3 regions of the Rhizobium sp. P43 genome follow, and region 3 is predicted to be linked to each of the others. Evidence: predicted binding sites of a transcription regulator. Region 3 holds the regulator's gene; each other region holds the start of a gene.
The links. Region 3 encodes PhoB, which activates phosphate uptake and scavenging genes when phosphate is short. Its sites were predicted from a motif close to TGTCATNNANCTGTCAT; they were not measured.
Positions count from the first base shown of each region.

Region 1: the regulator PhoB is predicted to act here: its motif matches at 1,486-1,502, upstream of phnF (phosphonate metabolism transcriptional regulator PhnF).
Region 2: the regulator PhoB is predicted to act here: its motif matches at 1,440-1,456, upstream of ppk2 (polyphosphate kinase 2).

Region 1 covers NZ_CM161539.1:40,377-43,651, reverse strand. Annotated here, with positions in the region: gene AC1PUL_RS00220 (dihydroxyacetone kinase subunit DhaK) at 1-497, shown strand, start outside; gene phnF (phosphonate metabolism transcriptional regulator PhnF) at 747-1,466, opposite strand; gene phnG (phosphonate C-P lyase system protein PhnG) at 1,570-2,040, shown strand; gene phnH (phosphonate C-P lyase system protein PhnH) at 2,040-2,648, shown strand; gene AC1PUL_RS00200 (carbon-phosphorus lyase complex subunit) at 2,652-3,275, shown strand, end outside.
Region 2 covers NZ_CM161539.1:3,871,185-3,874,459, reverse strand. Annotated here, with positions in the region: gene leuC (3-isopropylmalate dehydratase large subunit) at 1-1,177, opposite strand, end outside; gene ppk2 (polyphosphate kinase 2) at 1,510-2,403, shown strand; gene AC1PUL_RS19270 (glycosyl transferase family 90) at 2,408-3,275, opposite strand, start outside.
Region 3 covers NZ_CM161539.1:3,135,141-3,138,415, reverse strand. Annotated here, with positions in the region: gene pstB (phosphate ABC transporter ATP-binding protein PstB) at 1-219, shown strand, start outside; gene phoU (phosphate signaling complex protein PhoU) at 266-979, shown strand; gene phoB (phosphate regulon transcriptional regulator PhoB) at 1,005-1,688, shown strand; gene AC1PUL_RS15665 (GcrA family cell cycle regulator) at 1,820-2,356, opposite strand; gene AC1PUL_RS15660 (acetylornithine transaminase) at 2,801-3,275, shown strand, end outside.

The DNA of each region.
Region 1 (3,275 bases), 1.3 Mb from region 3:
CAACGCTGGCAAGTGCCGCACGCGCTCTGATCGAGGCGCTTGATCGGCTGCCGCTCGCCGACCACACACAGCTGCTGCGCGCCATGGGGCAGGAACTCAGCCAGACCATGGGAGGCTCGTCCGGCGTCTTGCTTGCCATCTTTTTTGCCGCTGCCGGTGACGGTGCCTCGAGCGGGCTCAGCATGCGCGAGGCTTTGAAGGCGGGACTGGCTCGTATGCAGGAAATCGGCGGCGCCGGTCTCGGTGATCGCACAATGGTGGACGCGCTTTCGCCGGCGCTTGAAGCTTTCGACAAGGGTCTTCCAGCTGCGGCAAGTGCAGCTAGGACCGGTGCAAATCTGACGGCCACCTATGTCAAGGCACGCGCAGGTCGGGCTGCCTATATCAATGCCCGACAGCTTGAAGGCCATATAGACCCCGGCGCCGAAGCCGTCGCGCGGCTATTCGAGTTTCTTGCGCGGCGCCATGGCGGATCACAGGGAAAGCATCCCGAGTGACGGCGGGAGGCGGAGTTTCGGCACGGCGACACATTTCCGCAAGGTCGCCGAGGCCAGAATTCCCCAAGACGTCCGCTCGGTTCTCCACCGCCTCCGCCGGACATTGCCCGTCAGGAATTCGAAACACCGATGATACTCTTGAGAGGCAAGCCTGCCCTCAAGCCTGTGATTGAGACTTCCTGCTGATCTCGCCTGTTCGGTCGAAATTGGGGCAGTTTGATCATGTACAATGCGCGGCTCCCGCCGAGATCAGCTCCGGATGGTGAACTGTACCCTGTCAGCTGGAAACCGCGTGACCGCGAACTGGATCGGTCGCCCATCCGGATCCGTATTGATGGCACGCGTCACGAGAACGATCGCGCCTGGCGTCAGCTCAAGATGTGCCACATCGTCCGGTTCGGCATGAACGGCAGAAATCTCCGTGACATCACGAAGGTAGTCATCGACCCCGCATAGCTTCAGGGCGCGGGTGATCGAACCTGTTTGCGCGAAGGCCTTGTCTATGCCCTCGAAGCGCCCGGCCGGAAACCACATGGTGGATCGAGAAACCGCCCGTCCATCTGCCTTGCGGACACCGTCCAGCCGCAAGACCTGCTCGCCCGGCGTGAGCTGCAGCCGTTTGACCAGATCAGGGGTCGCTGTCTCGCGGGACGAAGACAACAATATGCCTTTCAGATCGCGTGCCTGCTCGCCGATGCCCTCGGTGAAGCGCGTACGACGCCCGATCGGAAAATCGAACTTATCGCGCTGGGTAATCATCGTGCCGCGCCCCTGGGCCGCCCGGACGATGCCTTCCTGAGCAAGAGCCGCCAAAGCTGCACGCACGGTATGACGGTTGACACCGAATTCCTCTGCCAGCGCCGTTTCCGCCGGCACCATGCCCGTCTTGTCATAGAGACCTGCAAGAATGTTAGCGCGAATCCGGTCGGAAATCTGGCGCCAGAGGGCGACGCCCTTTTGTCTCTGCATCACGGAAATACCGGCTCCCTGTCACAAGCTTGTCACGACCACGGGTTACTCCTACAGTAACTTGTATGGTTGTCTATATTACTAGACATTTCGAGGACTGACAATGCACAGAGCCAACGAAATCGACCCCGGTGCAAAGGCCAGCCGAAAGCGGATCGTTGATCTGCTGGCCAAGGCCACGCTCGCCGAACTTCAAGATGCACTCTCCACGTTCGAACCGGCACCGGCTCACTCGGCCCTGCGCGGCCCCGAGACCGGCCTCGTCATGGTCAAGGGCCGCATCGGCGGCGGCGGTGCCCCCTTCAACCTCGGCGAAGCGACCGTCAGCCGGGCAAGCGTGCGGCTCGCCGACGGGCGGATAGGCCACGGCTATCGCCTCGGAACCGACCGCAAGGCGGCCGAGCTGTCCGCCGTTCTCGATGCCGTGGCGCAGGACGAAACAGGCCGCGCCCTGCTTGAGACCCGCCTCCTGACGCCGCTCGAAACACGCCTTGCGACGGAAGCCGAACGGCTCGAAGCCGAAACGGCCGCCACGAAGGTCGATTTCTTCACCATGGTACGCGGAGAAGACTGATGCTTGACGTCATTGAAAGCCTCGACGGCGGTTTCCCGGATGCCGTCACCCATGCTCAAACCGTCTTCCGCCGCGTGATGGACGCCATGGCGCGTCCCAGCAGCATCGGTTTCGTCGATGTGGCCGTCGGACCACCCGCACCGCTCGGCATCGCGGCAGGCGCCCTGCTGCTGACGCTCTGCGACCACGACACGCCGATCTGGGTCACGCCTGTTCTGACCAAATCCGCTCTGCCAGGCTGGATCGGCTTCCACACCGGCGCCAGCCTGACGCCCGCCAAGACCGATGCCAAATTCGCCTTCGTCGAAGCGGGAGCACCGTTCCCCTCGCTGGCGCAGTTTGCACTGGGAACCCAGGAATACCCCGACCGTTCGACAACGCTGGTCGTCGAGGTCGCGTCGCTCGAGGGCGGCCAGCCACTGCAACTGACCGGCCCCGGCATTCGCGACACCGCCACGATCGCCCCGAAGGACCTACCCGAAACCTTCCTGCGCCAATGGGCCGACAATCGCGCCCTGTTCCCGCGCGGCGTCGACCTGGTGCTGACGGCAGGTCGACGCTTCATCGCGCTCCCGCGCACGACCAAGATCCGTGAGATGGAGGCCTGAGCCATGTATGTTGCCGTCAAGGGTGGCGAGAAAGCCATCGCCAACGCCCACAAGCTGCTTGCCGACCGCCGCCGTGGCGACAGATCGCTGCCGTCGGTGACGATCAACCAGATCGTCGCCCAGCTCGGCCTCGCCGTTGACCGCGTCATGGCAGAAGCCTCGCTCTATGACTGCGCGCTCGCGGCGCTTGCCCTCAAGCAGTCGCGCGGTGACATGATCGAGGCGATCTTCCTGCTGCGCGCCTATCGCACCACGCTGCCGCGCTTTGGCACCTCAAGGCCGATCGAAACCGGCAGGATGCGCGTCGAGCGCCGCGTCTCCGCCACCTACAAGGATCTACCCGGCGGACAGCTGCTGGGCCCCACCTTCGACTACACCCACCGCCTACTCGACCCCTCGCTGCTCGATGACGAGACGGTGGAGAGGGGCGAGCAGCGCGAGGAAGGCCTGGAGCATGTCATGCGGGTCTCCGACATCCTCGACGGCGAAGGCCTGATCGAGCCGGATGGCGAAATGCCCGAGGATCACATCGCCGGCGACATCACCCGCGAGCCGATGGAATTTCCGATGCCCCGCGACCTGCGTCTGCAGGCGCTGGCCCGTGGCGACGAGGGCTTCCTTCTGGCT
Region 2 (3,275 bases), 740 kb from region 3:
CTTCGGCTTCCGCCTGTTCCTTCACAAGGCCGGAGCCCGGAACGATCATGGCGGAAACAGTGGAGGCCACCTTCTTGCCTTCGACAACCTTGGCCACGGCGCGCAGGTCTTCGATACGGCCATTGGTGCAGGAGCCGATGAAGACGCGGTCGATCGCGATGTCGGTGATCTTCGTGCCGGGCTTCAGGCCCATATAGTCGAGCGCACGCCACTTGGAAGCGCGCTTCGTCTCGTCCTGGATATCATCTGGGTTCGGAACGACGCCCTGAACCGAGACGACGTCTTCCGGCGACGAGCCCCAGGAGACGATCGGCGGCAGATTGGCGGCATCGAGAACGACGACGCGATCGAAATGCGCGCCTTCGTCGGACTTCAGCGTCTTCCAATAGGCGATCGCCTGTTCGAGGGCTTCACCCTTCGGAGCGCGCGGCTTGCCCTTGATGTATTCGAAGGTCTTTTCATCCGGCGCGATCAGGCCGGCGCGGGCGCCACCTTCGATCGTCATGTTACAGACGGTCATGCGGCCTTCCATTGACAGCGCCTCGATCGCCTCACCGGCAAATTCGATGACATGGCCGGTACCGCCGGCCGTGCCGATTTCACCGATAATGGCGAGGATGATGTCCTTTGCGGTGACGCCTTCGGGCAATTTCCCGTCGACGCGCACCAGCATGTTCTTTGCCTTCTTCTGGATCAGCGTCTGGGTCGCGAGCACGTGCTCGACTTCGGACGTGCCGATACCATGCGCCAGCGCGCCGAAAGCGCCATGCGTCGAGGTGTGGCTGTCGCCGCAGACGATGGTCATGCCCGGCAGCGTGAAGCCCTGTTCCGGACCAACGATATGCACGATGCCCTGACGCTTGTCGGAGGCCGAGTAGTATTCGACGCCGAATTCAGCCGCGTTGTTGGCGAGCGCCTCGACCTGGATGCGGCTTTCCTCGTTCTTGATGCCGAGGTGGCGATCCGGCGAAGTCGGCACGTTGTGGTCGACAACGGCCAGCGTCTTCTGCGGCGCGCGAACCTTGCGGCCGGCCATGCGCAGACCTTCGAAGGCCTGGGGGCTCGTCACTTCATGCACGAGGTGACGGTCGATGTAGAGGAGACAGGTGCCATCGTCCTGGCGATCGACGACGTGGTCGTCCCAGATCTTGTCGTAAAGGGTGCGAGGTGCGCTCATGGGTGAGTTCCATCCAGACTGAAGTAACGGGATTTCTTGAAGTGTGAGGTCTTATCGCGCCGGTTGTCCGGTCGCAGGAGCTCAGCCGCGAAGGCTCGCCAGGGCCCCTTGAACGCGCGCGAAAAAGCGTGCCGGCAGACGCTTGTGGTCCTGCAGCACGATAAACTGGTTCGCGAGGCATCCGAATTTCGATCCCATGCGCGCGGTCTTACCAGTTTTCGAGGATGTCGGCAATTGCTTCGCGCCGGCTCTGACATCCGCCTGTCATGAAGCAGTCGTGCAAGCATGCTTGATCGTCGTCAGAACCCGATCGCCTTGCTGGAAACCGCGCCATGAACGAAGACATCCATCGCATCAAGACCGAAATCCTCGACAGCTTTGACGAGGAACTGGAGCAGCAGCTGGACGAGGAGCGGCTCGATCAGCTCGTTGCCGACGGCATGGCGGAACAGACCATCGACCGGCGCGTCTACTTTCGCGAGCTCTTCCGCCTGCAGCACGAACTGGTGCGTCTGCAGGACTGGGTGCAATACAAGAAGCTGAAGATGGTCGTGCTCTTCGAAGGCCGCGATTCCGCCGGCAAGGGTGGGGCGATCAAGCGTGTCACGCAGCGGCTCAACCCGCGCGTCTGCCGCGTCGTGGCGCTACCCGCACCGACCGAGCGCGAGCGCAGCCAGTGGTATTTCCAGCGCTACGTCCAGCATCTGCCGACGGCTGGCGAAATGGTCCTCTTCGACCGCTCCTGGTACAATCGCGCCGGCGTCGAGCGGGTCATGGGCTTCTGCACGCCGGATGAACTGGAAGAGTTCTTCCGCTCGGTCCCGGAATTCGAGCGCATGCTGGTCCGCTCCGGGATCATCCTCGTCAAATACTGGTTCTCGATCACCGACGAAGAACAGGAATTCCGCTTCCGCATGCGCATCAACGATCCGCTGAAGCAGTGGAAGCTGTCACCCATGGACCTCGAAAGCCGGATTCACTGGGAAAGCTATACACGCGCCAAGGAAGAGATGCTGGAGCGCACGCATATCCCGGAGGCCCCCTGGTGGGTCGTCCAGGCCGTCGACAAGAAGAAGGCGCGGCTCAACATGATCGCCCATCTGCTGAAGCAGGTGCCATACGAGCATGTCCCGAAGGAACCCGTGGAGCTACCCGCCCGGGTGCGCAACGCCGACTACATTCGCCATCCGGTCCCGGCCGAAATGTATGTGCCCGACATCTATTGAGGCGTCATGAGGGGCGTGCTTCGCCCGGCTGCCCGAAGAAGAGGTGGCTGAATGCGGACGGTGGAAGCTGTCCGGTCGCCTCGAAATACTTTTGGAGCACCAGCAGGGAAACCTTGCGCTCGGTTGCCCGGTCGCAGAACGACGCCACATAGGCGTTTGCATTGGCGACGATCTCCCGCGCCCATCGCGGATTTTTCTCAAGACTGGCGATCTTGTCTTCAAGGTCGCTGAAATCCGGGCGCAGTTCGACGAAGTGGTAGTCCGGGATCAGAGCGCCCTCCATGAACCAGGTCTCGAAACGCCCCCTCGGCATCAGGCAGACGCTGCCAGAGGCCATGATCCACTTGAGATTGGTCGCAACGTCATAGCCCTCTATGGAGATGATGTAGCGATAGCCCATTTGTTGTCTGGGGCTGAGGAAGTCTTTGGGCGCCAACCCCTCGACTGTTTCTCCGACCTGACCCACATCGGCGAACGGGCTCGTTCGATGACGTTTGACCAGCTCGATGCGCAGCGGATTGTTCGGCGCCCCGCGCCAGACAGCCAGCGGTTTCTTATCTTCCCAGGGCGTATCGTCCGTGGTGATCCGGAAATGCCGCAATTTGTCGAGATTGAGCAGCACCGAATTTGCATTCTCCACATCGGTTGGCCTGCTTTTGACCAGGCATGGAGAATTCGGAACCGAGGTTACGTCACCGAAAAGATAATTGACCTTCAGGCGATGGCGGAAATAGCGCAGATACTCGTCGAGATCGAGATAATATCGGCTCTGACCTCGGTCTATCGCATCCAGTCTCACGCCGGTTATGGCGGCATCCCGCTCCAATTTGTTGTAATAATTGGCTCGCCGCATAAGCTCGGCAAGTTCAGGC
Region 3 (3,275 bases):
CCGATTGCGACTGCCAAGGTCGAAGAACTGATCCACGAGCTGCGCGAGAACTTCACCATCGTCATCGTGACCCACTCCATGCAGCAGGCCGCCCGCGTCTCCCAGCGCACCGCCATGTTCCACCTCGGCAACCTCGTCGAGGAGAACGATACCGACAAGATGTTCACCAACCCGGATGACCAGCGCACCCAGGATTACATCATGGGCCGCTTCGGTTGAGCCCTGACGTCATCAACGGTCGAACTCAATTTCAAGGACGTTTCAAATGGGCTCCACACACATCTACTCGGCCTTCGACGAGGAACTGAAGTTCCTGATGCGCCGCATCTCCGAAATGGGCGGTCTGGCAGAACAGATGGTCGCCGAAAGCGTGCGCGCTCTGGTGAATTCTGATGCCGCGCTCGCTCAAAAGGTGATCTCCGACGACGTTCTCATGGACGCCATGGAACGCGAGATTGGCGACAAGGCAGTCATAACCATTGCCAAGCGGCAGCCGGTGGCATCGGATTTGCGCGAAATCATCGGTGCGCTGCGCATCGCCGCCGATCTTGAGCGTGTCGGCGATCTCGGCAAGAGCAATTCCAAGCGCGTTGTGGCCATCCAGGCAACCGGCGTGCCGCGCAAGCTCGCGCGTGGCCTCGAACATCTATCCGACCTTGCACTCGCCCAGCTCAAGGAAGTGCTCGATGTCTACACGACACGCTCGGCCGAGAAGGCGAAGTCCATCCGTGACCGCGACGAGGAGATCGACGCGATCTACACCTCGCTGTTCCGCGAACTCCTGACCTACATGATGGAAGATCCGCGCAACATCACAAGCTGCACGCATCTGCTGTTCTGCGCCAAGAATATCGAGCGCATCGGCGACCACGCGACCAACATCGCCGAGACCATCTACTACATGACCACCGGCGCCCAGCCGGAAGGCGAACGCCCGAAGGAAGACCTGACTTCTTCCGTCGGTGCGATCACCGAGTGATTGTGGCCAGCGAGGTTGATGATCGATGCAGCCGAAGATTGCCGTAGTTGAAGACGAGGAGGCCCTGTCGGTCCTCCTCCGTTACAATCTGGAAGCCGAAGGCTATGAAGTTGAGACCATCCTTCGGGGTGATGAGGCCGAGATCAGGCTTCAGGAGCGTGTTCCGGATCTCCTGATCCTCGACTGGATGCTGCCGGGCGTATCCGGCATTGAACTCTGCCGCCGTCTGCGTGTGCGGCCCGAGACCGAGCGCCTGCCGATCATCATGCTGACGGCGCGGGGTGAAGAAAGCGAACGCGTTCGGGGTCTGGCGACCGGCGCCGACGACTATGTTGTCAAGCCGTTCTCGACCCCGGAACTCATGGCCCGCGTCAAGGCGATGCTCCGTCGCGCCAAGCCGGAAGTCTTGTCCAGCGTCCTGCGTTGCGGCGATATCGAGCTCGATCGCGAGACCCATCGCGTGCATCGCAAGAGCCGCGAAGTGCGTCTTGGACCGACCGAGTTCCGGCTCTTGGAGTTCCTGATGGCATCGCCCGGCCGTGTCTTCTCACGCTCGCAGCTTCTTGATGGCGTCTGGGGTCATGACATCTATGTCGATGAACGCACCGTAGACGTGCATGTCGGTCGCCTGCGCAAGGCTCTGAACTTCTCCAACATGCAGGATGTCATCCGCACCGTTCGCGGAGCGGGCTATTCCATGGAAGCCTGACGGCTTCCTGACAAGTGATTATGCAAGGCCGCGCGGTTATCTGTCGCGGCCTTTTCTGTTGGCATCATGTCAAACGAAAACAGGCCCCGAAGGGCCTGATCGAAGTCCTGATCTTGCGACCGCTCGATTGCTCAGCGTGCCGCCTTCCGACGTTCGCTCACTGGCTGATAGGCGAGCTTCGCGTGATAGGTGCAGTAAGGCGCGCTATCTGCGATTTCGCAGCCGCAGAAGTGAAAGTCGTCCTTCATCGGATCGCCGATCGGCCACTTGCAGGTGCGTTCGGTGAGCTCGGTCAGCGCCAGGCGACGCGAAATCGGTACGACCACATTGAGCGGGCGACGGACTTCGACTTCCTCGTAGACTTCGACTTCGATTTCTTCCTTCAGCATCGTCGCTCCGGATGCCCGGGCCACTGTGCGTGTCGTCGTGTTGGCCGCCGGGCGGTTCGGAAACGCAGCGGGACGCTGCGTCTGCGCCGGGCGCTTGGCAGGCCGTGCAGCAGACGTGCTGCCACCGGCCTTGGCGCGGCCCGGAAGGTTCAAACGGTGAACCTTGCCGATCACGGCATTACGGCTAACGCCGCCCAACTGGGCAGCGATCTGGCTTGCGCTGAGGCCTTCGGCCCACAGCCGTTTCAGTCTTTCGACCCTCTCATCACTCCACTGCACGTTCATGCCATATCTCTCCGCCGCTCGCGTCTGTCATGGCAGAATCAATCACCCATGCCTCGGACGAATCCGAAACATAACCGCCTCGATACTGTCGGTGAGCACTTCCGCCGCATGCAATCTATTAATGAAATTTAACCTAGAGGCACGCCGACTCCGTGACAAGAGTCGCGGGAATCATCTGGAATCGATTTTCCGGTTTTCCCCAACTTGCTTCCCGAGTGAGTCAAGTATGCAACAGGTGGAATCTTGTCGCGCACGCTCTTTAGGCGAGTGGGCCGATTCGGCGACTACTCCTGCGATTCCTGCGGAATTCGTTGACATCCCAGGACGAAATGCTGATAGTGCCGACGCCGCCGCAAGGCGGCATTTTTAATTTTTTCGAGGCCCTGTCATGGGCTGTTCCGTACCTGGTGCCGGAATGTCGAGAAGGATTGTGAAGCCATGGCCAATGCTACGCCGCTCTATCAGACCTACAATCGGGCGCCACTGCGTTTCGAGCGAGGCGAGGGCGTCTGGCTGGTGACGGAAACTGGCGAACGCTATCTCGATTTCGCGGGCGGTGTCGCCGTAACATCTGTTGGCCATGGCCATCCGCATGTCGTCGGCGCTTTGAAGGATCAGGCCGACAAGGTCTGGCATCTCTCCAACCTTTACGAAGTGCCGGGGCAGGAAGCCTTGGCCACGCGTTTGACCGACGTGACCTTTGCCGATCGCGTCTTCTTCACCAATTCGGGCGCGGAAGCGCTTGAATGCGCGATTAAGACCGCCCGCCGTTACCATTTTGCCAAAGGCCATCCGGAGAAGTTCCACATCATCACGATGGAAGGCGCCTTCCATGGCCGCACCATCGCGACGATCGCCGCCGGCGGCCAGGAGAAGTATCTTGAGGGCTTCGGTCCGAAGGCGCCAGGTTTTG